4 regions of the Bacillus sp. ABA4_010 genome follow, and region 1 is predicted to be linked to each of the others. Evidence: predicted binding sites of a transcription regulator. Region 1 holds the regulator's gene; each other region holds the start of a gene.
The links. Region 1 encodes Rex, which represses fermentation and respiration genes when NADH is low (regulators of the CRP and FNR family bind a similar motif). Its sites were predicted from a motif close to TTGTGAAATATTTCACAA; they were not measured.
Positions count from the first base shown of each region.

Region 2: the regulator Rex is predicted to act here: its motif matches at 2,389-2,406, upstream of ACXAEO_RS07410 (ubiquinol oxidase subunit II).
Region 3: the regulator Rex is predicted to act here: its motif matches at 5,571-5,588, upstream of ACXAEO_RS18550 (L-lactate dehydrogenase).
Region 4: the regulator Rex is predicted to act here: its motif matches at 5,513-5,530, upstream of ACXAEO_RS07435 (DUF1641 domain-containing protein).

Region 1 is NZ_JBSWUN010000003.1:3,725,029-3,732,342, reverse strand. Features, by position in the region: gene ACXAEO_RS19615 (ABC transporter ATP-binding protein) at 1-355, opposite strand, end outside; gene moaC (cyclic pyranopterin monophosphate synthase MoaC) at 560-1,045, shown strand; gene ACXAEO_RS19605 (redox-sensing transcriptional repressor Rex) at 1,079-1,720, shown strand; gene tatA (twin-arginine translocase TatA/TatE family subunit) at 1,755-1,925, shown strand; gene tatC (twin-arginine translocase subunit TatC) at 1,938-2,684, shown strand; gene ACXAEO_RS19590 (YdiK family protein) at 2,746-2,952, opposite strand; gene ACXAEO_RS19585 (lysostaphin resistance A-like protein) at 2,946-3,674, opposite strand; gene groES (co-chaperone GroES) at 3,981-4,265, shown strand; gene groL (chaperonin GroEL) at 4,348-5,979, shown strand; gene ACXAEO_RS19570 (two-component system sensor histidine kinase NtrB) at 6,205-7,236, shown strand.
Region 2 is NZ_JBSWUN010000003.1:1,259,759-1,267,072, reverse strand. Features, by position in the region: gene qoxB (cytochrome aa3 quinol oxidase subunit I) at 1-1,300, opposite strand, end outside; gene ACXAEO_RS07410 (ubiquinol oxidase subunit II) at 1,330-2,256, opposite strand; gene ACXAEO_RS07405 (polysaccharide deacetylase family protein) at 2,548-3,282, shown strand; gene ACXAEO_RS07400 (YolD-like family protein) at 3,643-3,828, shown strand; partial or broken gene ACXAEO_RS07395 (terpene cyclase/mutase family protein) at 3,875-5,500, opposite strand; gene ACXAEO_RS07390 (hypothetical protein) at 5,500-5,751, opposite strand; gene ACXAEO_RS07385 (CHRD domain-containing protein) at 5,972-6,409, shown strand; gene ACXAEO_RS07380 (sugar phosphate isomerase/epimerase family protein) at 6,471-7,229, opposite strand; gene ACXAEO_RS07375 (sugar phosphate isomerase/epimerase family protein) at 7,314-7,314, opposite strand, start outside.
Region 3 is NZ_JBSWUN010000003.1:3,512,449-3,519,762, reverse strand. Features, by position in the region: gene ACXAEO_RS18560 (efflux RND transporter permease subunit) at 1-2,874, shown strand, start outside; gene ACXAEO_RS18555 (lactate permease LctP family transporter) at 2,927-4,525, opposite strand; gene ACXAEO_RS18550 (L-lactate dehydrogenase) at 4,599-5,549, opposite strand; gene ACXAEO_RS18545 (pirin family protein) at 6,044-6,745, shown strand; gene ACXAEO_RS18540 (DoxX family protein) at 6,768-7,175, shown strand.
Region 4 is NZ_JBSWUN010000003.1:1,268,682-1,275,995, reverse strand. Features, by position in the region: gene ACXAEO_RS07470 (cytidine deaminase) at 1-275, shown strand, start outside; gene ACXAEO_RS07465 (hypothetical protein) at 346-633, opposite strand; gene ACXAEO_RS07460 (hypothetical protein) at 705-1,079, opposite strand; gene ACXAEO_RS07455 (GerAB/ArcD/ProY family transporter) at 1,166-2,281, opposite strand; gene ACXAEO_RS07450 (hypothetical protein) at 2,311-2,544, opposite strand; gene ACXAEO_RS07445 (Ger(x)C family spore germination protein) at 2,546-3,739, opposite strand; gene ACXAEO_RS07440 (spore germination protein) at 3,764-5,341, opposite strand; gene ACXAEO_RS07435 (DUF1641 domain-containing protein) at 5,631-6,065, shown strand; gene ACXAEO_RS07430 (NAD(P)/FAD-dependent oxidoreductase) at 6,116-7,300, shown strand.

The sequences.
Region 1 (7,314 bases):
GTGCTTCATCGTTTAATAGGTCTGGATCTCCCATTTTCTGTTCCAATGTGCGAAGTTGATGTTCTAATTGTCGTAAAGGCTGGAAGACAGTCATCATTTCGTCCCAAATGGATAATTCCGACTCCAAAATGGTGCTTTGCCCCATGTAATCAATGGTAATGCCTTTTGGTTTGATGATTTCGCCTTGGTCATGGGAATGAAGACCAGCAATAATCTTTAACAATGTCGATTTTCCCGCTCCATTGCGGCCGACAAGTCCCACTCGATCTTTGGATTGGATCTCCATTTTTATATTTGTTAAAACAGGTTCAGCACCAAAATACTTGGCGATGTTATTTAATTGTAAAAGAATCATATGGTTCACCTCTATTAGTATAGGTTTAGTGTATCGTAATGTATGAATCCCGAGCAACTGTCCAATATTATTTATGCTGATATAATGGGAGAAGTAAGTCCATTTTTATCCAGATTGCTACCTATTAGTGTGTATGAAATGCAGGGAGCATAAGAGACAGATGGATGAAAATAGTGTATAGTCATAAATAGAGGAGGAGAAGATGTGAGTTTGACGCATTTTAACGATCAAGGTAGAGCGAAGATGGTTGACATCTCGGAAAAGCTTGAAACGTTCCGCACAGCTGTTGCGGTTTCCAGTGTAGAAGTGAATGAAGAAATCTATCAAAAAATAGAGAAGCGAGAGATTGGAAAAGGAGATGTGTTAGCGGTTTCACAAGTCGCTGGAATTATGGCGGCTAAGAAAACGGCTGATGTCATACCGATGTGTCACCCTATTGCCTTAAAAGGGGTAGACATTTCTTTTTCATGGAGTCAAAAAGGAGCAAATTATTTACTAAATATTCAAGTAGAGGTCAAAACTAAAGGAAGTACAGGAGTCGAGATGGAAGCGTTAACTGCTGCTTCTATATGTGCGCTGACGGTTTACGATATGTGCAAAGCGATTGATAAAGCCATGGTAATCGGACCTACATATTTAGTAGAAAAAACAGGTGGGAAGAACGGAGATTTTAAGAGAGAGAATTTATAATATATACAGGCTTTTGGATTGTGGGAGGGAACCATGAATACTGAGCAATTAAAAATACCACAAGCAACTGCGAAGCGATTGCCTCTTTATTATCGCTTTTTGAAAAACTTGCATTCTTCAGGAAAACAACGTGTTTCTTCAGCTGAATTAAGCGAGGCTGTTAAAGTGGACTCAGCAACCATTCGTAGAGATTTTTCTTATTTTGGAGCACTTGGCAAAAAAGGTTATGGCTATAATGTCAATTATTTGCTATCCTTTTTTAGGAAAACGTTAGATCAAGACGAAGTCACGAAAGTAGCCCTCATTGGAGTGGGAAACTTAGGAACCGCCTTTTTAAATTATAATTTCATTAAGAACAATAATACGAAAATTGAATTTGCTTTTGATGTTGAAAAAAATAAAGTAGGCACAAATGTAGGTGGAGTACCCATTTATCATCTAGATGATTTAGAGGAGAAAATTACGGGAGAGATTTCAGTTGCAATTTTAACGGTGCCAGCAAGTGCAGCGCAACAAATTACAGACCGCTTAGTTAAAAGTGGAATTAAAGGAATCTTGAATTTTACGCCAGCTCGTATTAGTGTACCAGACTCTATTCGCATCCATCACATTGATTTGGCAGTGGAACTTCAATCACTTGTGTATTTCTTAAAGAACTATCCGCAGGATCTTTAAACAGGTTAATTAAGATGAGAGGAGACAGGTATTTATGGGTTTAGGATTTGGTAGCTTTTTATTAATTGCCCTTGTCGCATTGCTTATTTTTGGACCAAAGAAATTACCTGAGCTTGGAAAAGCAGCAGGTCATACGCTAAAAGAATTTAAAGATGCAACTAAGGGATTAGCAGATGATGATGACGATAAGCGCAGCGAAAAGTAAGGAATGAGTGTTATGACGGAACAAGAAATGTCTGTGTATGATCATATTGGAGAGCTGCGAAAGCGGGTAATCATTACGATTGTCTTTTTTTTAGCGGCTACCATTGGATCATTTTTCTTAGTAAAGCCGATTATTTTATATTTGCAACAGGCAGATGAAGCGAAGGAATTAACGATGAATGCCTTTCGGCTGACTGATCCAATTAAAATCTATATGCAGTTTGCTTTTATCATCGGATGTATTTTATCTTCGCCCATTGCTTTGTATCAACTATGGGCCTTTATCAGTCCAGGTCTTTATGAAAAAGAACGAAAAGTGACTTTAAGCTATATTCCCGCTTCATTGTTTTTGTTTTTAGGGGGCATTTCATTTGCTTATTTTATCTTGTTTCCATTTGTCGTTCATTTCATGACAGGGCTGGCGAATGATTTAAACATTCAACAAGTTATTGGCATTAATGAATATTTTCAGTTTTTGCTGAAGCTGGTTCTGCCGTTCGGTTTATTGTTTCAGCTTCCTGTTATTGTTATGTTTTTAACAAGGCTAGGGATTGTGACACCGATGTTTTTAGCGAATGTGAGAAGGTATGCCTACTTTTTCCTATTGGTCATTGCTGCGTTCATTACGCCGCCTGACATTATTTCTCATCTAATGGTCACAGTGCCGTTACTGCTTCTTTATGAAATTAGTATTATCATCTCAAAATCTGCTTACCGTAAAGTATTGAAAGCTGAGCAGGAAGCTCAAGCTAACATGTAACGAAGCAAAAGGGCCCTTCGCCAATGTTCAATTGGTAAAGGGCCCTTTTACATAGATATTTTTATTTCTGCTGTTGAAGCTTTTTAATTTGATAATGAAGGTTGAAAATACGTAGAGCTGTGCCGAAATCAAAAGCCGCGACTGCCATCAGCAAAATGGTACCGAAGTCAAAAAGCCCTTTTTCTGCACTTCCGACGGCAAGGTACGTAAATAATGCCCCCATTAACACATAAATAAGCCCCATAAAGAGGGACGGATTTCTCACCATAAAAAGCCTCCCAAAATAATTTGCATTTGCTCTGCGTTGCGTTGCATCTCTTCCAGTTGATCCGCAAAAATGGTTTGACCTAATACGACAATCGTATTCATCATAACATGCGCCACAATCGGAACAAGAATTTGCTTCGTTTTGGAATATAAATAGGCAAAAACTAATCCCATGGCCGTATAAATTAAAAGATGGCTAAAATCGAGATGAACGAATGCAAAGACGATGGCACTTATAAGAGCTGATAAGAAAAAGCCGAGTTTAGGAACAAGTGTGCCGAAAATGATTTTACGAAAAATGATTTCCTCCAAAATAGGTCCAATAACGGACGTCACAATAATGAGGAGAGGCGTCATTTTCACTAAATCTACGATGAACTCCGTGTTTTGAGAACCGGGTTCAATTCCTAATACATTCATTTCAATCATAGCTGCAATGGATTGCGCAGCCAAAGCAAGAAATACGCCGAAAATAGACCAAAGGAATGTTTTCGAGACGGAAGTAGGTTGTCGCATGTTCATGTCGTTTCTTAATAAAAAAAGAACAATGATAAGAGCGATAGAGAAGCTAATAATGGTCCAATAGCTTGCAGCTAATGGTTGGGCAATCGTAAGAGGCTGATCAGATGCTACACCTAGAGAAAGCAGCAAATCAATGCCAATAACTCCAGAGAGCTGCATTACGACATATGTCAAAATGATAAGCCAATATTGTTTCTTCAATCTGCATACTCCTTTTCAGCAATCGTTTATATACACTATATTGTAACATAGTACGATAAATAACAAATGAGGTCATGTTTAAAGTCGCAATCATTTATCAAGTAAGGCAGGTTTAGAATACATGGAAAGAGAAATAATCTAATATAGACCGATGAAAGCGAAAGTTTCACAATTGAAAAATTTTTATATTTTTACTTGCAAAAAAAAGTCAGTTTATTTAATATAATAATTGTGTTAGCACTCAAAGATGATGAGTGCTAATAAGAAACTAATACGATGGATATATATTTGAGGAGGTTGTTTCACTTGTTAAAGCCATTAGGTGATCGCGTAGTAATTGAGCTTGTACAATCTGAAGAAAAAACGGCAAGCGGTATTGTATTACCGGATACTGCGAAAGAAAAGCCTCAAGAAGGTAAAGTAGTAGCAGCGGGAACTGGTCGTGTACTAGACAGCGGTGAGCGCGTTGCTCTTGAAGTAGCTGAAGGTGATCGCATTATCTTCTCAAAATACGCTGGTACAGAAGTGAAATTCGAAGGCAAAGAATACTTGATTTTGCGTGAGAGCGATATTTTAGCTGTTATTGGCTAATTTCATATTTTTACTTAATTGAACGATCCAAATATCATATGATTGTTAAAATATATTACTATTTCTGAGGAGGTCTACAAACATGGCAAAAGAGATTATGTTCAGTGAAGAAGCTCGTCGTGCGATGCTTCGCGGTGTGGATCAATTAGCGAATGCGGTAAAAGTAACTCTTGGACCAAAAGGACGCAACGTGGTTTTAGAGAAAAAATTCGGTTCTCCATTAATCACCAATGATGGTGTGACAATTGCGAAAGAAATCGAATTAGAAGATGCATTCGAAAACATGGGTGCGAAATTAGTAGCAGAAGTTGCAAGCAAAACAAACGATGTTGCTGGTGACGGTACAACAACTGCAACAGTTTTAGCACAAGCGATGATTCGTGAAGGCCTTAAAAACGTAACAGCTGGCGCTAACCCAATGGGTGTTCGTAAAGGAATGGAAAAAGCAGTAGCTGTAGCTGTAGAAGAATTAAAAGCAATTTCTAAGCCAATCGAAGGCAAAGCTTCTATCGCTCAAGTTGCGGCCATTTCTGCAGCTGACGAAGAAGTAGGCCAATTAATCGCAGAAGCAATGGAGCGTGTAGGTAACGACGGTGTTATTACACTTGAAGAATCTAAAGGCTTCACAACAGAATTAGAAGTGGTTGAAGGGATGCAATTTGACCGCGGCTACGCTTCTCCATACATGGTAACAGATTCTGATAAAATGGAAGCAGTTCTTGAAAATCCATATATCTTAATCACAGATAAAAAGATTTCAAACATTCAAGAAATCTTACCAGTATTAGAGCAAGTTGTACAACAAGGCAAGCCATTATTATTAATTGCTGAAGATGTAGAAGGGGAAGCGTTAGCTACGTTAGTAGTGAACAAACTTCGCGGTACATTCACAGCAGTTGCAGTTAAAGCTCCTGGATTCGGTGACCGTCGTAAAGCGATGCTTCAAGATATCGCCATTTTAACAGGCGGTGAAGTAATCACAGAAGAGTTAGGCTTAGACCTTAAGTCTGCAAACATCAACCAATTAGGTCGTGCGGCTAAAGTGGTTGTGACAAAAGAAAACACAACAGTTGTTAACGGTGCTGGCGATACAGCTAACATCGAAGCTCGTGTGAACCAAATTAAAGCACAGCTTGAAGAAACAACTTCAGAGTTCGATAAAGAAAAATTACAAGAGCGCTTAGCAAAATTATCTGGTGGCGTAGCGGTAATCAAAGTTGGTGCTGCGACAGAGACAGAATTAAAAGAGCGCAAATTACGTATTGAAGACGCATTAAACTCTACTCGTGCTGCAGTGGAAGAAGGTATTGTAGCTGGTGGTGGTACAGCGTTAGTGAACATCTACAATAAAGTAGCAGACATTCAAGCAGAAGGTGATGAAGCAACAGGTATCAACATCGTATTACGTGCGATGGAAGAGCCAGTTCGTCAAATCGCTCACAATGCTGGTTTAGAAGGCTCAGTTATTGTAGAACGCTTAAAAGGTGTAGAAGTAGGCACAGGCTTCAATGCAGCTACTGGCGAGTGGGTTAACATGATCGAAACGGGTATCGTAGACCCAACAAAAGTAACTCGTTCTGCACTTCAAAACGCAGCATCTGTTGCGGCTATGTTCTTAACAACTGAAGCAGTTGTAGCTGATAAGCCAGAAGAAAACAAAATGCCTGCAATGCCTGACATGGGCGGAATGGGTGGAATGGGCGGCATGATGTAATTCATGCTCCCGAAAGCCTTTATATAAGGTTTTTAAAGAAGCTTCTCATAAGTTGAGTAAACTTGTGAGGAGCTTCTTTTTTGTTTTTCTCGACAATGGTAACCTCTTTACCATCGTTTCTCGTAATGTATGGTGAATTGTTTCTTTAAGAGGGGAAGGAGTTATATCCTATTTATAGAATATTCTTGATATTGATATGTAAAAATATTCTAGAATATAAGAAAAGTGGTGATTATTATTGACACGGAAATATTTCACTCAAATATAAGTATGTTAGAAATTTTGGATAATATAAAAGAAGGCTGTTATTTCTTGAACTCAAGAATGGAATTCGAATTTATTAATCGAGCGGCTGAAAAAATAATCGAGAAACCAAAAGAAGAGTTGTTAGGGAAGTGTCTTTGGGATGTGTTACCTAATTATGTAGGGACAAAACTTTATTATCTCTACAATAAAGCGTTTGAAGAGCAGGAACTGCAATCGTTTGAAGTAGTAACATTGTATTCAAATCGAATTGTTGAAGTAAAAGTCTTTCCTAATAAAGAGGGTTTGTTATGTGTTTTTAGCGATATAACAAAAATCAAGGAAAGAGAAAGAGAAGAAAGATATTATGATAAGTTAAAAATTATTGGTGAAATGGCGGCAGGAGTGGCGCATGAAGTTAGAAATCCGATGACTACTGTTAAAGGATTTTTACAGATTATGTCCAAGGACGAAGATTTGGAGAACTATGACAGTCATGTCAAATTGATGATTGATGAAATAGACCGTGTGAATAATATAATTGCTGAGTTCTTGAATTTAGCTAGAAATAAAGCAAGGAACGAGAAAAATTCTTCTTTGAACCAAATTATCACATCGTTATATCCTTTACTTGAAACAAGGGCCTTAAAGGAAGGAAAACTTGTAAAGTTAGGATTAGGAAACATCTCCAATATAATGGTAGATCAAGATGAGATACGACAACTTTTATTAAATATGATTAATAATTCTTTAGACGCCATGGAAGAAGGAAATACCGTTTCGATTATTACATATAAAGAAACCGGAGCTGTTATTCTATGTATTAAAGATGAAGGTAGTGGGATTCCTGAACGTTTAATAAATGACATCCCCACTCCTTTTTTGACTGGGAAAGAGAATGGAACGGGCTTAGGTTTATCTATTTGTTATTCAATTGCACAAAGAAATAATGCTAAAATTGATTTTAAGACAAATCATAATGGCACTACTTTTAACATTCGTTTTGTACATTGATAATAATGCTTTCATGACAAAAAGCGAAATTAATATAGCTTTATGGACACATCCTTATTAAATTATTACAATATATGC
Region 2 (7,314 bases), 2.5 Mb from region 1:
CGAAGAAGCCGAACACCACTCCGCCGATTAACACTTGGTGGAAATGTGCAATTAAGAAATAGCTGTTATGGTATTGATAATCTGCTGGTGCGACGGCGAGCATCACCCCTGTTGCACCACCGACGAGGAAGCACGGAACGAAGGCAATCGTCCATAGCATCGGCTGCGTCATTTGAATGCGGCCGCGGAACATCGTAAACAGCCAATTAAATACTTTTACCCCTGTTGGAATCCCGATGGCCATTGTCGTAATCGCAAAGAATACGTTAACGTTGGCACCTGCTCCCATCGTAAAAAAGTGATGCACCCAAGTGAAATAAGAGAGCACGCTAATAATCATCATGGAAAAAACCATCGATTTATAGCCGAAAATTCGTTTTTTCGAGAACGTAGCCACTATTTCAGAGAAAATACCGAATGCAGGCAGCACAACGATGTATACTTCTGGATGTCCCCACATCCAAATTAAGTTGATGTACATCATCGGATTTCCGCCGCCAGTCATCGTAAATAAATGACCATCAAAGAAGCGGTCTACGAATAAAAGCGCAAGCGTGACGGTTAAGACTGGGAATGCGAAAATAATAATGATACAGCTTGCCAATACAGACCAAGTGAATAATGGCATATCCATCAGTTTCATGCCTGGTGCACGCATTTTTAAAATCGTGACGATAAAGTTAATCCCTGAAGCTAAACTTCCAATCCCGGAAATTTGAATGCCCCAAATGTAGAAGTCCTGACCAGGTCCTGGGCTGAACTCCATACCAGAAAGCGGCGGATAACTAAGCCAGCCCGCTGCCGGCGAACCGCCGATGACAAATGATAAGTTAAACAACATGGCCCCGAAGAAAAACAGCCAAAAACTGACCGCATTTAAAAACGGATAGGCAACGTCACGCGCTCCGATTTGAAGCGGAACGACGATGTTAAAAAAGGCGAACATAAGCGGCATTGCCATGAATAAAATCATAATCGTGCCATGTGTTGTGAAAATTTCATTGTAATGGTGGGAATCTAAAAACTCCCATTGTGGAAATGCAAGCTGAATCCTCATTAACAGGGCATCGACCCCGCCGCGGAACAGCATCAGCAGTGAAGAAAGCATATACATAATCCCAATTTTTTTATGGTCAACCGTTGTGAGCCACTCGCGCCACAGCCATTTCCATTTTTTAAAGTACGTTAACACAAAAATAATCCCGATGGTCGTTAATACAATCGCGACATCCGCTCCGTAAATGAGCGGTTCCCCCGTTACAAAAAATTCCGATGCAAACTCTTTCAATTGATTAAGCAAAGAGGACTCCTCCTTTCGTTCATTTCCGTTTATTTACTGTCAAAATCCGGTCCGTACCGCAGACCGCAAAGCGCCTCTAGCGCCGTTTTCGCGTTATGTTCCATATATTCCCCGCCGTTTTTCATGACAGTGTCGTAAAATAAAAGCGGTGGAATAGAAGAGAAAGATAGTTGTTCCGTCACGCCTGGTTTCGCTAATTCGGCATAGCCCATTTCTGTTAACGGCGGCGCTTCTTCTTTAACGCTTGCCACCCATTGATCGAACTCTTCCTGCGGCTTCGCAATGACTTTAAAATTCATATGCGCAAACCCTTCTCCTGTAAAGTTCGCTCCTGACCCGAAGTATTCACCCGGATGATCTGCTTGAAGCCAAAGCGGCATCGCCATCCCTGGCATTGTGTACACTTGGCCGCCAAGCTGCGGTACCCAAAAGGAATTCATCGGGGCATCTGACGTTAAAACAAATTGAACCGGCATATCTTCCGGAATTTCCACATAGTTGACGGTTGCAATTTTTTGTTCCGGATATTGGAACAGCCATTTCCAATCGAGTGACGTCACTTGAATCGTAATGGGCTTCACATCTTGGTTAGGCGGTTCCACGAGCTCATATGTCGTTTTGGCCGTGAAGAATCCGAGAATGCCAATAATAACAATTGGAATCCCCCACCAAATCACTTCAAGTGTTTTACTATCATCCCAATCTGGTGTGTATGGTGCTGTATTCCCCGGTTTATCCCGATAACGGAACACAATATAGACGAGAAGACCGAGGACAGGGATGACGACAATGGCACATAAAATAATGGAAAAAATAATAAGGTCATATTCTTTTTGCGCCACTGGTCCTTGCGGCTTCAAAATGAAATAGCGGTCATCACATCCTGCTAGCAAAAGCATCGTTAAGACGGCCGTTATCCATCGTTTGCTGTTATCAAGCAGCATTTGCTTTTTCAAAGCATTCCTCTCCTTTCTCACATCCCGCATTGTGTGCGGATACATTTTCATGGTTTCATCCATTACATCTGATTACCTGATGAATGATGTCTCCCATACTTCTCATAAATTATCATGATGTTTCATAAGACGATGTGACTTTTATCACATCTCCATCAAAAATGAAGGAGGTTTGTTATTTTTGACACAATTTATTCTTATTTTTGGAAAGGTCTGTTAAGTTTGAACGGAGCATAAAAAAACTACGTTCCGGAACAATAGGAACAAAAAAGTGATGAAAGGCGGAACAAGATGAAGCGGTTCACATGGGTGTGTATGATCGGGCTCTTGCTCTTATTTCCATTGCACGGAAATGCAGACGGGCATGTGCCCATTTTGGTTTACCATTCGATTGATGAATTTACAGGGAGCGGTTCTAAAGAGTTGTACGTCACCCCTGAAAGTTTTGAACGACAAATACGCTATTTAAAAGAAAACGGCTATACCCCGCTAACATTTGAACGATGGGAGGACATTGATAACGTACAAAAACCTGTATTCATTACAATTGATGACGGCTATGAAAACACTCTTAATGCGTTTCAAGTGTTCCAAAAACTGAAGGGTGACACGTTTCAGCCCACCGCCACCTTATTTGTCATTTCTGATTTTATCGGAGGGCCTGGGCGGCTATCGAAAACAACATTAAAAAGCTTGGCGGATTCTGGTTTTTTCTCCATTCAGTCACATACAGCCACTCATCCTGATTTAACGAAAAAGGCAGATTTTCCGTATGAGCTGAAACAATCAAAAGAAAAAATTGAAACCATTACCGGAAGACCCGTCATCGCTTTCGCTTATCCGTACGGAAATTTTAATGATCGGGCGGTTGCCGAAGCAAAAAAGTATTATCAGTTTGCCGTGACGACAACACCAGGAGCGTATGTACCAATGGGTATAAAAAATGAGCGATATGTGCTGCCGCGTATTTACGTCACATATTCGACTTCACTCGAGGAATTTGCCCGAGCGCTTCAGCCGAAATAAAAGGAACTTCCATCGGTAGAGACTTTCCTTCCTCTCCTACCGATGGTTCGTTGACTGATCTAACTTTTACGTTAAAAGGTGAACCGTTGCTAGATAGCGCTTTCTCCTCCACTTAAATTTCTCCGATTCCTCCAACTTTTCTACCTGCCCATTAATGTGAGCTACAGAAAAATGTACCCCTAGATCATGGTTTTGTTCAAACTTTCACGAATTGTTCAAAATTAAATGTAAACGCTTTCTAATTTTTGTGTATAATGAAGATAACACAAGAAAAAGAAGTAAATCATGAATGCTACTAGACTAACAAGTCCGTAAATAGACGATTTTATACACATTATTGTGACGAAAGGAGATTTCAACATGATTTTAAAAGCATTGCGTTCAACACTTCCGATTACTATTAACTATTATCAAAACGGATCGCTCCAAACATGTACAGGGCGTGTATGTAACCTTAATTTAAACGATCAAACGCTATCAGTAAAAGATGATAAAGAAAAAATCTTTTCCATCCGGTTAGCCGGCATTAAAGAAATTTACAGCTAACAGACGAAGGCCGCTTTCATGAGAAATGATAGCGGCCTTCTGTATATTACGAGAGAAACTTATGTTTGTATGCTGCCAGGACAAGCAGTCCCCATGCATCGTTTAAGCTAGGATAGTAGAAATACGCGTTGCCGGGAAGTCCTCCGCCTGTCGGGTACGTGTTCGTCCACTCCTCTTTTTGGAGTGATTGGATAACGTATTCTATTCCGCGCGTTAGTTCAGTTGTCGGTTTTTCTTCCAGTGCAATGAGCATCTCGAGTGCCCAAGCAGCTTGCGAAGGTGTACTCGCTCCAAGTGGAATGTATTCTTTCTTTACATCACTCATCGCCGACTCGCCCCATCCACCATCCTTATTTTGAATCCCCCGCATCCAGTTTTGTGCCTTTTTTATCGCCGGATCATTCTTCGGTACACCTGCTGCCAACAGCCCTAGAACGGCAGCGCTAGTGCCATGAATAAAGGAAATGCCCCATCTCCCAAACCATGACCCATCCCCCTTCTGTTGTCTTTTCAGCCATTTGACCGCTTTTTTGACAGCTGGATGGTCTTCTTTCAACGCAGCATCTGTTCCGAGAAATTGCAGCACTCTTCCTGTGAGGTCGGGCGTGGACGGATCAATGACAAAATCAGCAGCCCCTTCAAACGAAATGAAGGTCATCATTTTTTTATCCGTGTTTTTTTCGAACGCCGGCCATCCTCCGTCGTCATTTTGCATTGACAACAACCAGTCTAACCCGCGGTTCCATGCTTGCTCAGATGATCGCTGATTGTTTGCGGCTTTACTTAGCGCCCTTAGCGCCATCGCCGTACAATCTAAATCAGGATATTTTGTGTTCACATCAGAAAATCCCCATCCGCCTGGTTCTCCTTCGGGGTTATGGATACGCCAATCCGTTTTTTTATTTTGCTGGCGGGAGACTAAATAATGAACGGTCTTTTGCACAGTGGCATCTGTTGCTGGTACGCTTGCTTCTTGAAGCGCATAGCTAATTAACGCTGTATCCCAAACGGTTGATGTTGCCACTTGCAAGTGAACATGCCCGTCTCGTTTGCACAGCAATGTTTTGATCCCTTCGATCGCTTTTGCTACAACAGGCGACTCTTTCGTGTACCCGAGAGATAAGAGAGCGAAAATCATTAGCATCGTAGACGTGGAATATGTGAGCAGCGTGCCGTCCGGTTCAAGTCGTTTGAGCATGAACAACTCAGCTTTTCTGACTGCTTTTTTTTGCAAGCGGCGAGAAAGAAATGGAACGGTTTTCGCTAGTACCTTCCATGATTGAATAACGATGGAAAGCGGCGAAAATGACGGCTTTCGTTCTTTCTTTGACAAAAACAAGTCGGAAAGGTCTGGTGTGTGTTCATGTTTCAGTGAAAAATGTTGATGCGCAGCAATCATTAACGGAACGAGATGTACGCGGGCATGACCTGACAAGTCGAATAAATTAACGGGAAACCACGTAGGAAGGAGCATTACATCAATTGGAATGACATTTTTTTTAGGCCAAGGAAGCTGCCCTGTTAACACGAGAAGCGCCTCTGTTAATAAACCGGTCACGTTTTGCGCTCCGCCATGCTGTAAAATGAACTGCTTTGCTTTTTCCATCTTCGGATGTTCTTTTGAAAGATAACGAGAATATAAAAGAGCGTAATACGCCTCGACGGTTGCATTTAAATTTCCATTATCATCGTGAAATAATTTCCAAGCTCCGTTCTCCGCTTGAGTAGCAAGACCGGCTCCGCTAGTTTTTGAATGAGTGCCTCTTCTTCCATTTCAAGTGTCCTTAGCAGCACAATTGCATAAGCATCCGCCGTAGGACCGCTCTCCAAACAATATCGCCATGCCCCATCCACGCTTTGGTATTGACGAAATAAGTCAATAAGATGATGGATGGTGGCTTCCACCTTCTGTTTTCCTGCCAATTTCTCTCCCTCCTCTTGCTCCGTGACAATAAAACGTCTTTAACAGCCTATGTGTTATGCCTGAAAAATGTTCAAAAGTTGAAAAGAGAATATTAGCTGTACCGTGATACGTGTCCAACCCTTTTTATTTCTTTCGAATAAAATATATAAAGCCTTTATGGTTAAAGGTTTTACTGCTCATACTGGCAGGAAAATTATGATAATGGCAGGAGGGAAGAAAATGTCACAATTCTTTTTTGCTCGTTTAAAAGGGCGAAATGAGGTGCCTCCCGTTCGAACAGACGCATTTGGAGTGGCCAAATTCGTCACGAATAAACGGGGAACGAAGCTCAAGTTTTTCTTACAAGTAAATGACATTCGAAACTTTGTTCAAGCACACATTCATTTTGGCAAAGAAGATGAAAACGGCCCCATTCTTGCATTCTTATTTGGAGCAGATGCCGCTACATTAGCAGAACAAAACGGTATTACTACGCGAAAAGGTGTTGTTCAAGGCATCATTACAGATGCCGACATTGTAAAAAATAATGTCGGGGTTAAAAGTGTTGAAGACTTGATTAAACTGATGGAGTGCGGGAAAACGTATGTGAACGTTCATACGGAGCAAAACGTGAATGGAGAAATTCGCGGGCAAATTGAACTGTTGCTTCAAAAATAAAGTTTGAACATCAAATAAAGCGCACTGAATCTAGTATTAAAGGTTCCGTGCGCTTTATTGTCTATGAGTGATGGAGCGCTTTTTTCAAGTACGTTAAGCTGATATCGATGCTCTCGAACGGTGGGCGTTTGCATTCATCCTGCTCCACGATCCACCATTGAACATTGGACGCCTCCCCTTGTTTGAGGACGGCTTGAAGATCGACACCACCTGTTCCAAGCTCAGCAAAAAACTGCGATCCGTCTGTCGTCATATCTTTCAAATGGACTAACGGGGTTCTTCTTTTATAGCGTTCTAGCCATGTGACAGGATCTTCACCTGCACGTGTTAGCCAGTATACATCAAACTCTGCCTTCACCCATTCTGGATTCGTCTCATCTAAAATGGTTTCAAGCGCTGTTTTCCCATTAGAAAGACGGAGTAATTCAAAATCATGGTTATGATAACTTAAGGTGATGCCTTCTTTCTGGCATGCTTCGCCGGCTTCGTTCAATAAACGGATTAATTGAAAGTAGTCCGATTCTGTTCGTTTTTCCGGAAGCAAATACGGGCAAACAATATGCCGGCTTCCTATGGTATGCTGCTCATTGATGACAGCGTGTAAGTCTTGTTCCAGCCTGTCGAGTGAGATATGACTTGAAGCTGCTTGTAATCCAAGGTCATCCAGCACCTTCTTTACATCTGCAGGAGACAAATTCCCATATCCGGCAAATTCAACTCCTTGATACCCCAATGAAGCCACGTTTTGGAGTGTGCCGATAAAATCTTGTTCGCTCTCATTTCGTAATGTGTACATTTGAACTGCAATCGGAATCCCCATTAAATCTTCTCCCCTTTACCGGTTTCGTTAAAATGAAGCAAAAAAAGGAGGTTTCCTCCCCCCTCCTCTTTTACACGTTGTTGCT
Region 3 (7,314 bases), 210 kb from region 1:
CCGAGTTCTTCGCTTGTCATTATGCAATTTGACTGGGGCGTTGAAATTGATAATGCATTAAACGATATTCGTGAACGTATTGACCAAGTATCAGGAATATTGCCTGAAGATGCCGATCGTCCATCGGTGCTTCGCATTGATCCACAGCAAATCCCTGTAATGTGGGTCGGTTTTTCCGGTGCGGCTACGGAAAAGCTGCAAAAAGTGGTGGAAGACCAAGTGGAACCCGCTTTTGAGCGAGTCAATGGCGTCGCTTCTGTCGGGATTCAAGGTGGAACGCAGCGTGAAATACGAGTAGAAATCAACCAAGCGAGCTTGAATAGCTACGGAATATCAGCTGACCAAGTTGTCAATGCTCTCCGTACTGAAAATCAGGCAGCTTCTGCTGGCAATCTTGAAAAAGGAACACAAGAATTGCAAGTTCGTATTGATGGGGAATTTACAGAGGTTGATGACATTAAAAAGACATCCATTCAGCTTCAAGATGGCCGCACAATTTCGGTAGAAGATGTAGCGGAGGTAAAGGATACGTATAAAGAAGCGTTAACCCTTTCCCAAGTAAATCAACAGCCTGCCCTTGTACTGTCTGTTTTAAAGCAGTCAGATGGCAATACGGTGAAGGTTGCCGATGAAATGTATGAAGAAATTGAAAAGATGAATAAAGAACTGGAAAAAGACGGGTTATCTTTGTCCATTATTCTGGATACTTCGACGTTCATTCGTCAATCTATCAGCAGTGTTGTTAACAACATGATTATGGGCGCAGTTTTATCAACCATTGTACTTCTATTGTTTTTACGTAGTATTCGGGCAACGCTCGTGATTGGGCTCACGATTCCGATTGCCATTATTTCTACGTTTACTCTCATGTATTTCACTGGGGAGACATTAAACATTTTATCCATGGGTGGATTAGCCCTTGGAATTGGGATGATGGTCGATAGTTCAATTGTTATTTTGGAGCATATTTTTGACTTAAGGCAAAAAGGGGTTCCGCTGAAAGAAGCAGCTATCCAAGGTGGAAAAGAATTGGCACCAGCCGTTATCGCTTCTACGTTAACGAGTGTCGTCGTCTTTGCCCCAATCGTCTTCGTCGAAGGGTTGGCAGCAGAGTTGTTCCGTCCGCTTGCATTAACGGTCAGCTTCTCTTTATTAGCGTCATTGATTGCTGCATTAACCCTTGTTCCAATGCTATCATCTAGAATGTTAACGAAGGAAGTCAAAACCGAGGCACAACGAGAATTAGAAGAAGGAAAAACAGGACGGCTTTATAACTTTACACGTAAAATTGTTGAAAAATATCGGAACTTCTTACAATGGGCATTAAATCATCGTAAAACGGTATTGCTTAGTACCGTATTATTGGTTGTTGGGAGCTTCGGGCTTGTTCCTTTTATTGGAACATCCTTTATTCCAGCATCAGACCAAGGACAAATTTCAATCGATATTGTGACTCGTGAAGGAGCGCAAATTGAAGAAACGAAGGCCGCTGTCGATGAAGTGGATAAGCGCCTTAATAAATATAAAGAAGTTATTGATACGAACTATGTCACTATCGGCGGAGGAAACAGCGGATTTGGTTCTCCTGTTTCGAATGAAGCGAGTTATATCATTCAGCTTGTTAAGCCAGAAGAGCGTGACATGACAACGTCTGCTTTTATTAAAGCGATGGAGAAGGAAGTACAGGATATTCCAGGAGTAGAGTTCAAAGTAGGAGAGATGGAATCAGGTCCAAGCACAGGCGCACCTGTTGACATTAAAATTAATGGTTCTGACTTGAACGTGCTCAAAGATTTAGCGCAGCAAGTGATGTGGATTGTAGAAGATGTAAAAGGAACGTACAATGTCGATAGCACGCTGGCAGAAGGACGTCCAGAGATTCAGATTGAAGTAAAGCGTGACATTCTTAGCCAGTATGGTCTCTCTTACCAGCAGGTGATGAATGAAGTAAAACTAGGCTTTGATGGACAGGTCGCTACACGTTATCGTGAGGAAGGAAGCGAGTACGATGTAAGAGTAATGCTTCCTGAAGATCGCCGCCAAACGATTCGCGATTTAGAAAATATGGTGATTCGTTCTAATAACGGGATTGATGTACCGTTGTCTGCGGTAGCCGAGCTTAAACAAGTACAAGGTCCTGCTGAAATCAATCGTGATAATCAGCAGCGTCAAGTATCTGTTACAAGTGATATTCGTGATCGCGATTTAGGTTCCATTAACAGAGACATTCAGCAAAAATTGAATCAACTTTCGATGCCGGAAGGATACACAATCTCCATGGGAGGACAAGGAGAAGAGATGGCGGAGTCGTTCCAAAGTCTCGCTTTAGCGCTAGTATTATCGGTTTTCCTTGTTTACTTAGTTATGGCGGTACAGTTTGATTCCTTCTCGTACCCGTTTGTCGTCATGTTCTCGTTGCCGACAACTTTAGTCGGGGTACTAGTCGGACTGGCTGTGACTCAAAAACCTTTAAGTGTACCAGCATTCATCGGTTTGATTATGCTTGCAGGGATTGTTGTTAACAATGCCATTGTATTAGTTGAATACATCAATATTCAGCGTCAAAAAGGTTTGAATCGTACAGCCGCCATTATTGATGCTGGCTTGAGCCGGATTAGGCCGATTTTCATGACTACTTTAACAACGGTATTAGCAATGGTGCCGCTTGCTCTTGGAATTGGGGAAGGAGCAGAAGCACAGTCCCCAATGGCTGTCGTCATCATTTTTGGCTTACTATTCTCGACCGTTTTCACATTAGTGTTAATCCCGGTCGTCTATACCTTTATTGATGATTTCAGCGGCAAAATGAAGCGATTCCGTTTTCCGTTTCGTCGGAAGAAAAAGCAAATAGAAGACCTTGATGTATCGCAATAAGCAAAAAGCACTTGGATGTCATGTCCAGGTGCTTTTTTTTGATAGAGAAAAATTAAAGTATAATAGCTTGGATAAAAGTAATGATACCCGCCAAAATCAAAAAGCCTATACTGTATTTTAATGTATAGCGGAAAAGTTCACTTTCCTTTCCGACAAGACCGACTGCTCCTGTGGCAACGGCGATTGATTGAGGAGAAAGCATTTTAGCCATTACACCGCCTGCAGTATTGGCCGCAACAAGAATGATTGGCAAGACTTGAATTTGACTGGCTGTTGTGGTTTGTAAGCTCCCGAACAAAGCGTTATTAGATACGACGGATCCTGTTAAAAAGACACCAATCCAGCCTAATGCCGGTGATAAAAATGGGAATATATCTGCAGTATTAGCTAATGCCAAACCTAAAGTAGAAGACTGACCAGAATAGTTAGCGACAAAAGCAAAGGCCAGTACCATCATAATCGTAAAGATTGGTTTAGATAGTTCTTTAATGGTTTCTACTAACGTGTCTTTTCCTGTTTTTATATCCACTTTTAAAAGAAGCATAGACACAATCCCTGCAATGGCAATGGCTGAACCGGTTGCCGCTAGCACGTCTAACTTTAACACAGCTGCATATGGTGTTGGTTCCATTACAAGAGGACTTGCTTTAATAACTTGATTGTGAAGGCCAGGAACTTCAATTAATAACGTTGTTTTTTCTAGCAGTCCGCCTGGTGCGAATAATCCTTTGAAGAAGTTGAGACTCCATGTTGTCACGAATAGAGTTAACGCGATAAAAGGAGACCATGCTTTCACAATTTGACCGGCAGAAAGTTTGGTAACTGAAGCAGATGCTTCTCGTTTAGATGTTACCTTAATGTATAAAGCTAAGGCCACAAGGCTAGTAATGGAAGCAATAATGTTTGGCAGTTCAGGACCGATAAATGTAATGGTTAAATATTGGGCAATGGCATAAGTAGAGCCCGTTACAAAGGTTTGCTTCCAAATTTCACGTACGCCTTTTAAGCCATCCATAATCATGACTAACAAAAATGGTACGGCAAAAGAGATATAAGGAAGAGAATACCCTAAAAATCGAGAAATTTCCTTTGCATCAATTCCGGAAACTTGTCCGGCGACGATGACGGGAATGCCCATTGCACCAAATGCTCCAGAAGCAGTGTTGGCGATTAAGCAAAGAGCTGCGGCTTTTAGAGGATTAAACCCTAAACCAACAAGCAACGCTGCAGTAATGGCAATTGGTGCTCCGAATCCGGCTGCTCCTTCCAAAAAGGCGTTGAAGGAAAAACCTACTAATAACATCTGTAGTCGAGGGTCATCCGTAATGGAAACAATGGATTGGCGAATGACGTCAAATTGTCCGCTTTTTACAGAGAGCTTGTACAAAAATAAGGCAGCGATAATAATATAAGCAATTGGCCAAATAGCATACACTGCACCATATCCAGCGGCACTTACGACCATGTTTGTCGGCATTTTGTAAAAGAAAATGGCAGTCATTATCGAAATTATGACGCTTGAACCGGCTGCCACGTAGGCTTTCATTTTAAAGATGGTTAATCCTAAAAAGAAAAAGAGAACAGGAATAGCAGCGATAGTAGCGGAAAGCCATATGTTTTGCATCGGATCATATACTTGAGTCCAGCTCATGTTGGTCACCTCGTTGTTTTCGTGAAGAAAGAGGAGAGTCCTCTTTCTTCCTCTTATCTATACAAACGTTTGTTTAAAATGCTTTTTCGCGCGTTTCTTTTAACACGTTAGCTGAATATTGGAATTGCTGCAGCTCTTTTTCACTTAAATCCAATTCAATTACTTGCTGAATGCCATCTTTGTTGACAATAGCCGGTACACCTGTGTAAACATCTTTAACTCCATATTGACCTTCCAGAAGAGCAGATACCGTTAAAATAGAGTTTTCATCTCCGAGTATCGCTTTTGTGAGACGAACTAGTCCCATTGCAATACCGTAATAAGTAGCGCCTTTTCGATTGATAACATGGTAAGCAGCATCACGAGTGTTTTCAAAAATACTTTTCATATCAGGATGTTCCGTTACGTCTTCAAGGCTGTCGACGCCAAGGAAGTTTTGGACAGATACGCTGCCAATTTGAGCGTGGCTCCATACCGGTAATTCTGTATCACCATGTTCCCCCATAATATAAGCGTGAATGTTGCGGGCGTCTACGTTAAAGTAATCACTCAATAAGTAACGAAAACGCGCGGTATCTAAAATAGTTCCAGATCCGATGACACGTTCTTTAGGAAGACCTGATAATTTCCACGTAACATAAGATAAAATATCTACAGGATTTGTAGCGACAAGAAGAATCCCGTCAAACCCGCTTTCCATAATGTTGCCAACAATTTTCTTGAAAATGGCCACATTTTTTCCGACTAAATCTAAACGAGTTTCACCAGGTGCTTGGTTAGCGCCAGCTGTAATGACGACTAAATCAGCATCTTTACATTCTTCATAGCCGCCGGCCCATATTTTCATCGGAGAAGCAAAAGGCATTCCATGATTTAAGTCTCGAATTTCTCCTTCCGCTTTTTCGTGATTGATATCTATTAAAACGAGTTCGTTTGCAATTCCTTGATTCACCATCGCAAATGCGTAACTTGATCCAACAAAACCTGTACCGATAACTGCTACTTTTCTACGAACGTTTTTCATAATCTCTCACCTTTCTCCTATATGTGATTGTTTTCACAAATTAAATATACTTCATCTAAAAAAATATCGAAGTGATAAAAGTCACAGTGTTATCGCTTTCAAAAGAAAAATTTGTGTCTAATTTATGAATAGGATAAGGAGAGATAGTTTTTACCGCGGATTGACGGACAGTAATCTCTCCACTTCTTTATACACATAGTCGAGCAGCACTGATTGAGGCTATGCTGCTCATATGAGAACAATTTTCTCACATATATCCGTCAGGGGAATAAGGCTGTGTCTATAAACTTTTCACCTTTATTCTGACCATTTTTTTGTCTCGCTAAAATAAGATGTTGACGAAAGGAGAGATTTCTATGTATAATTACTTTGAATTCGAGATAAATTAACATTTATATCTCAGTTTGAAAATAAATCACTTCAGTTTAATTTTAAATGATTTCTAAAAAGAACAAGCAGTAAGTAAATAAATCTTAAGGAACAGGATGAGGAATATGATCAACATATATCGTGAACAAGATCGTTTTAAAGCAAATCATGGCTGGCTCCAAAGCGCGTTTAGTTTTTCGTTTGCGGAGTATTTTGACCCTAATAATTTAAATTTTGGACCGATGCGCGTCTTAAATGATGATATTGTCGCTCCACTTAGAGGGTTTGGTGCACATCCTCATAAGGAAATGGAAATTGTCTCAATCGTATTAAGCGGTTATTTAAAGCATGAAGACAGTACCGGGCATTCTGCAGTTACAACGTTTGGCGGTGTCCAAAGGATGTCTGCAGGAACAGGTGTCGTTCATTCAGAGGTAAACCCTTCAAAAGAAGAAGAGGTCAACTTTCTGCAAATGTGGTTTTTGCCGGAAAAAAGCGGAATTACGCCTTCTTATGAACAAACAAATTTTGATGAAGCGAAACTGAAAAACAACTTGTTGCCTGTCGTGTCCAAAAGTGGAGGCGAACAAATTGCACGCATTCATCAAGATTTAACCATCTATTTATCTGATTTAGATAAAGGGCATGACATTACATTTAAGCAAGATACCAGACGTCGTATTTTCTTGTTTGTAATTGAAGGAACTGTAACTTTAAATGAAGAAGATACGCTGCAAAAGCGAGATTCAGCACGAATAACTGAAGTTCAGTCGTTGCATATAACAGCATATGAGCACGCAAGATTTATGTTAATTGATTTACCTTAAAACATGAAAGGATGAAATGAAAATGACGCGAAAATATGAGATCGGCGGCTTATTAATCCGTCTTGCATTAGGAATTATCTTTTTTGCCCATGGGTTGGCAAAGTTTCAGGGAGGTATTGAGAATATCGCTGGATGGTTTGCAAGTATAGGGTTACCAGGGGCGTTTGGATATGTTGTAGCCATTATTGAGCTTGTCGGCGGAATTTTGTTAGTCGTAGGAGCAGGAACACGGGTCGTATCGGCTTTAATGGTGATACTGATGGTTGGAGCAACGATTAAAGTAAAGTGGGCTGCCGGTCTTTTAGGAAATGGGCAAATGGCTGGATATGAGCTGGACCTAGCACTATTTGTGATGGCTTTATATTTAGTTATTGCTGGAAGTAAGCTATATGCGCTAGAAAACGTGTTTAAAAAAGAAGAACAATATTAAAACATATCAACATAAACGGACCGTTAGGAAATCTTTATTATGACTGGATTTCTTAACGGTCTATTTTGTGTGAAGTTTACTGAAGGCAACTGATTTTGTGCGAGGCTAAACATTTTTATGCTGCCTATATATCTTCTAT
Region 4 (7,314 bases), 2.5 Mb from region 1:
ACATTGAAAATGCTTCATACGGATTAACAAACTGCGCGGAAAGAACCGCTTTGTTTACAGCTGTGGCAAATGGTGAAAAAGCGGTAAAAGCTATTGCCGTTGTCGGAGATACAGACGGTCCGATCTCTCCATGCGGCGCATGTCGTCAAGTCATGGCGGAGTTTTGTGACGAAGATACAACGGTGATTTTAGCTAACTTAAAAGGTGATGTACTCGAAACGACCATTAAAGATTTACTTCCAGGTTTTTTCTCGCCTCGTGATTTAAACGGCTGATGGCCCGTACTCGAAAAACAGCGGATTCACTAGTGAATCCGCTGTTTTTCTTTCTTCTGATAATTGTCCTTTATTCTCCTATATTGCCGATCAAAAGAATAAAAGCTAACACGACCAGCAAAAAGCCGCTCCCTGCAACGGTTGTAATGCTCCTTAACACCGCCCATTTATTATTAATTTCTTTAAATCCAGCCGTTCCCATAATGAACACGCATAATGTTAAAAACAACAGCGGCCAAAATGGATGAAACCCGCTGACTTGCATAGCCATGCTTTTCAGTGAAACTGATGTGGAAAAGGCATAGAATAGCAAAAAAGATACGAGCGACAGTCGGAAAGCCCATATGTTCATATCCATGCCCCATCCCCCTTTAAAAGAATTGACTTATTATAGCATAAAATTCTAACTATAATGAAGAGTTAAATTATTTATGCTCCCTCTTTCGGAATAGCCCCTAACCCTTCTAAGATGACTTTTGCATCCACATTTAAATAACCGATAACATCCTCTCTCAAAAACAAGGGTGCATGCTCTTTCAAAATCAATTTAATGTCCCTAATGTCAAACTTCATGGCATAAGAATTGACGGCACTGATGGTCGCCAGTTCCTGACGAGTAAGCGGTTCATAATTGGCGTTCAACCGTTCGGAAAGGAATTCAAATAATTCACGCGCATTTCCTTTTAAAACATGTTTATGTTCAACTAACAAAGATAAATTTTCTTCAATGTATCGTCTTGCCGTAGCAAAATCCAGTTCTTCGACACTTTTATTAATTTGGGCAATTAGTTCTCTAAGCTTCATAATATTCTCTTCTCCTCTTTCAACAATCATCTTTCTTACGTATTATCGGCTTCAAAGTGTTTCTCGTTACAAGGAAGGCGAGATTTTTACGAAGGTGGTGAATCTTTTGGCGGGAGCTCTTTTCGGATATAACTTCCCACGAGGAGGGCGAGCGGTAAAAGAATGCCAAACGTCATCGTGTATGGAACCCATGTATCTCTATCCCATGTTTGACTGTAGTCAAATGTCGGATAAACGATGAGGGATGAAATGATTAAAATAAGACCAAGTGGCAAAGCAAGTGGTCGAATTTCGCGCAAGTTAAAAATTTGACTGATGCCAATCATCAATGCATACATATAGATGACCAATCGGAAATAAAGCGAGATAAACCAAACGATGGCAATGACCGCTTCGATTCTTTGCAAAAAGTGACCGATGTTAATTTTTTTAGCAAGTACGTAAGTTGGATATAAATTTCGTGCTGTCAAATCTGGTCCAAGCACAAGGAGGCTCAAGATAATCGTCGTAAATAGTACAAGACCACCAAGCAAAGCGCCGAGCAACAACGCTTTTCCTGCCTGTTTAGCATTATGAACATAGGCGGGCGCAAGCATTATTAAAATAAAATCTGGTAAAAACGTGACACTAATAAACATGAGGGTTGCTGTTATAATCGGCTTTACTCCATTTGATAATACAGGTTGTAAATTTTTAACATCAACATCTGGGATGCTTAAACAAGAGAGAATGATAAAAAAGAGAAGAAACCATGGAAATAACAGTTCTGCTGTGCGGGCAATGGTTTCCAATCCGAACCGCATTCCCATAATCACAATTAAACTAAAAAGAAGATGGATTGCTTCAATGGGCGTATCATTTAAAATTTGTGTTCGCATAAAATCGCCTAAATAATAAACGACCGTTGCGGGACCGCCGAAAAATAATGTGACGAGAAAAAATAGACTGAGCGCTTTTCCAAGCCATTTTCCAAAAACCGTCTCCATCATCTCGACTAAATTGCGGTTGGGCAATCGTTTCGCAATTGCTATGTATAAAAAAATAAGAAGCACACCGATTCCGTTGCCGATGAGAGCTGCCAGCCACGCATCTTGTTTAGCGAGTTCGGCAAGACCCGATGTCACAATTAAGACAGCACTGCCGACTGTAAACAACGTTGTTAAAATCATGAGCTGACTTGCTGAAATTTTACCGCCCTCCATCTTTTTCCACCTCTTCATATCGTATCTTTCTATTCTAATAACCGAAACAGCCAGCTTCCGAACGGCTCGAACATGACAGACATTGCTTCAAGTGGTGTTGGAATCGAAACATGCAATGCTTTTGCGATACTTAGTGCGCTTCCGATTACAAGCAAGGTCAAAAAGGCGGCAATGTCTCGCCTCTGCTTTTTTTTTAGCAACGCAGGCAGTTCCAGGAACGCGATGAGTACCGCAACGAACAAGATGATGAGAGCCGCTACCACGTTATTCTTCCATTCCTTCCAACACTGAATTTTTTACTGTACCAATGCCTTCGATTTCTACCGTCACATCAATGCCGACTGGAAGGTCAACAAAGATGTCATTCCATTCCTTTTTTACTTTTTTCCAATAATCTGGGTCTTTCCGGTTTATCGCTTGTCCGAACCCAAAAATATCGGTTTGAAGCTCCTTCGCACGTTTAACGGCGGCCTCGCTGTTTTCTTTTAGCACTTGTTCCGCCTGTTTTTCCAATTCTTTCAATGCACCCGGTTTCATTAAATCTAGATTTGTACACTGAACCTCCCCTACTGTTCCTACAGCCTTGATAGTGACTTCCATCTTCGCTTCGTCCTTTTCGACGTTCCCCTTCATGTCTGATTTTGCCCTCAAAATCTCAATGCCAATTTTCCCCTTATCAGAGCAAGGCACTTCCACAATGGTGCTTTCCAGCTTATCGATAATGTCAATATAGCCTTTACTTTCCGTTTCATTCATCCAGCCGACGAGCCGATCTTTTTTAAAAACCGCAATGCCTTCATATTGCAGTCTTGTATCCGGATCAATTCGCCCTAAGTTCGTTCGTTCTTCTCCTTCTTCCTGTTTCCCAAGCACTTTCACCCCGGTCAACACTGGATTTTTCCCTTCTTGAATCAAACTGGCAATCATCTCATCCAATGTGACAGCAATCGTTGGTGCCCACGTTTGTTCCGATACTTCAAGCGATGAAAATAGCTTATTGGAAGGGATTTTCTCAAGCGGGAGTACTACTTTCAACACCTCTTCTGCTTTCGCATTGGAAGCAACGGCTAAATAAAAGTCGGTTCGGGTTTCATGTCCTCTTGACAATAAATCTAATACTTCGCCAATGCCTTCTTCTGCCACTTTTTCACCGATAATGACCATTCGAAGGTGGGCGACATAAATTTTCCGTGGTGAAAGAGTTGTCACTCTGCGGATCGCTTCAAAGAGGGTATCGCCTTTTTCCTTAAACATGACGGTTGACAAAGCCTTTCCTCCTACCATATTTGATGCCACTTCGCCAGGATTGACGACTTGAAAAGACACGACATATTCATCCCCTTCTTTATCAATGCCCATTCCAACAGCGATGGCGAGTGTATTTAATTCTCGGCGGTTCCAACAGCCCGTCGTCACTAGCAAAAAAATGACAACGATAATGAGAGCTTTTTGCTTCACGTCTCTACCTCCGCCTCCTCTCGTCTACTTTTGCTTGTTCGGTTTGGAAGGCGGTTTATTGTTCGCCTTCACCGAATCTCCTTTTGTCAAATAGTGAGGTCGCAGCGAACCTTTCCAAATCGGCAGTCGCAAAATCCCATCTTTTTGTTCAGATAGATGAAACGGTGCGAATGGACTCATGTAAGGCACACCAAATGAACGAAGACTACATAAATGAAGAAGCATGGCAATGATGCCGACAAGGATGCCGAACAAACCAAAAGCAGCCGCAAGCCCCATTAACAGAAAGCGTAAAAAACGGACAGTAATGGCAATATTGAATGAAGGCAGGACGAAATTAGAAATCGCTGTAATCGCCACGACGATAACCATCGCAGCTGAGACAATTCCTGCCTCTACTGCCGCTTGACCGATTACGAGCGCACCGACAATCGAAATGGCCTGTCCGACTGCCCGCGGCATACGAACTCCAGCTTCTCTTAAGATTTCAAAAATAACTTCCATCATAAGAGCTTCGACAAAAGCTGGAAACGGGGTTCCTTCCCGCTGAGCCGCTAAGCTGATGAGCAGCGGTGTTGGAAGCATTTCTTGATGATAGGTCGTAATCGCAATATATAGCGAAGGCGCCAATAAAGCGATAAAAAACGCAAGAAAACGCAACGCACGAAGAAGCCCAAAATCAGAACGATGATAATAATCTTCTGCAGCTTGGAAATATTGAACAAACAAGACGGGAACGACAAGAACAAATGGTGTTCCGTCCACTACAATCGCAATGCGCCCTTCTAAAAGAGATGCGGCCACGACATCAGGCCGTTCTGTATTGTAGACGGTCGGCCATGGTGAATATGGCTCATCTTGAATGAGCTCTTCAATATTTCCGCTTTCTAAAATGCCGTCAATGTCGATTCGGTCAAGCCGTGTATGCACTTCTTGGACGATTTTATCGTTGGCAATCCCTTTTATGTATACAATGGATACATTCGTTTTCGTTCGTTTCCCAATTTTTTTGCTTTCAATCCAAAGATGCTCGTCTTTAATTTTCCGACGAATGAGGGCCGTATTTGTTCGTAAATTTTCGGAAAACCCTTCTCGCGGACCGCGAATGACCGTTTCAGCCGCCGGCTCTGTTACCCCGCGATCTTCCCATTTCCGCAAAGAGATAGACAAGCCGCTTGAACAGCCCTCCACTAACAAAATGGTATGACCAGACAACAGGGCGGGAAACAACTCCTCATAGCCGTTCACCACTTGCGTATCGCTTGTAGAAAGAATATGTTCTTTTAAAATATGAAGAGGCTGCTCACCTGCCGCGAGCTTTTTTTCCCATTCTGTTTTTTTCTCATGAAGCATAAGCGGCTCCATGATGAATTCTTGAATGGCTTGTGTATCCGAAAGTCCGTCTGTATAAAAAAGGACGAGCTTGTCTAGTCCGAACGTCACTTCTTTCGAAATAATATCTTCACTGTAGCCTAATTGTGTTTTAATTTTTTGGATACTTTCAGGTAAATGCTTGTGTAACGGTTCGTTTGACTTTCCATTAGTTTCTTGGGTATTCTCGACATGCCTTGCTGTTTTTCGTTTCCTTTTGAAAAAGAACATCCGCTCCATACCCTCCGACATTACTTTTACATTTACTGCCATTATCGACGAGTTTGGCTGCTTCTAAACGATGGCGAGCCAATTTTTCTTTGAAACGCAGCGCCCCCATTCCTTAATTCTGACTGAATATCAACATCTGATTTTCGCAATGCTTGGCTAAAAAGTGACATCTTGTGTAATATTTCACGAATACTCTTGAGATTTGTATAGGGAGAGAGTTATCATAGAGAAAGAGGATTCATATGTCCTGTATATTAAGGAGCAATACTATCGAAGAGGAGAATGCAAAATGCCTGAAACATTGACTCAAACAAAACCTGAACAAGAATCGGTTACATTATCTGTTCGTCAAGAACAATTGGATATTCTTGATCAGTTACTAAAGCCTGAAGTACAAGAATCTTTAACGACTCTTGTTGAACAGCTTCCAAAATTGACAGAACTGGCAACCGTTCTAACGAAGTCATATGACTTTGCTCAATCAGTGGCTACGGATGAAGTCTTGAAAAATGACACAGTCAGCGCCATTAAAGAGATCGCTGAACCAGTAGCAGACACAGTGAAACAAATTGCAGCAACCGCGATTGAAGCGAAAGATCGCGCAGAGGAAAGCAATGAAGTAATCGGTCTTTTCGGTTTATTAAAAATGCTAAAAGACCCGCAAACACAAAAACTTTTCCGTTTCGTAAACGCTTACCTTGAAATTAGCGCTCGCAATAAATAACTAGATTTATAAGGTTCTAGTCAACTTAGTAAAAGACGGGGGAATAAACTATGTCAAAACATATTGTCATCTTAGGTGCAGGTTACGGCGGACTTTTAACCGCTTTAACGGCTCGTAAATACTTAACGAAAACAGACGCAAAAATTACGGTTATCAACCAATACCCGACACACCAAATCATCACAGAGTTACACCGTCTTGCGGGTGGAACGACGGCTGAAGGTGCTGTTTCTTTATCATTAGAAAAGCTTTTCAAAGGAAAAGATATTGACCTTAAAATCGCAAAAGTGGAGTCTTTCTCTGTAGACAGCAAAGAAGTGAAACTGGCGGACGGCTCTACTTTAACATATGATGCTCTTGTTGTCGGTTTAGGAAGCACAACCGCTTACTTCGGTATTCCAGGACTTGAAGAGCACAGCATGGTATTAAAATCTGTAAATGATGCAAACAAAATTTACAATCATATTGAAGCTCGCATTCGTGAATATGCGAAAACGAAAAATGAAGCAGATGCAACAATTCTCATCGGCGGCGGCGGCTTAACTGGCGTAGAATTAGTTGGTGAGATTGTCGACAACATGCCAAAAGTGGCGAAACAATACGGCGTCGATCCGAAAGAGTTGAAAATCATGCTTGTTGAAGCAGGTCCGAAAATTCTTCCAGTGCTGCCAGACCATTTAATTGAGCGTGCCACAGCAAGCTTAGAAAAACGCGGCGTTCAATTTTTAACAGGCCTTCCTGTCACCAATGTAAGCGGCAATGAAATTGACTTAAAAGACGGTCAAAAAATCGTTGCGAACACATTCGTTTGGACAGGCGGCGTTCAAGGGAACCCGCTCGTTGGTCAATCTGGTCTTGCTGTAGACCGCGGTCGTGCAACAGTTAATGAATACCTTCAATCAACTTCCCATCATGACGTATTTGTCGTTGGTGACAGTGCGGTGGCATTCCCTGAAGAAGGCGGCCGTCCATACGCACCGACTGCGCAAAACGCATGGCAAATGGGTGAACTTGTTGGCTACAACGTATTCGCATACTTACAAGATAAAACGTTTGAAAAGTTTGCACCAGTGAACTCTGGTACACTTGCAAGCTTAGGCCGTAAAGATGCTGTTGCAACAATCGGCGCAAACGAAACACCGCTTAAAGGCTTACCAGCAACGTTAATGAAAGAAGCAAGTAACGTTCGTTATTTGTCACACATTAAAGGGTTGTTCAGCCTCGTTGCTCATTAATTTAAATTGATAGA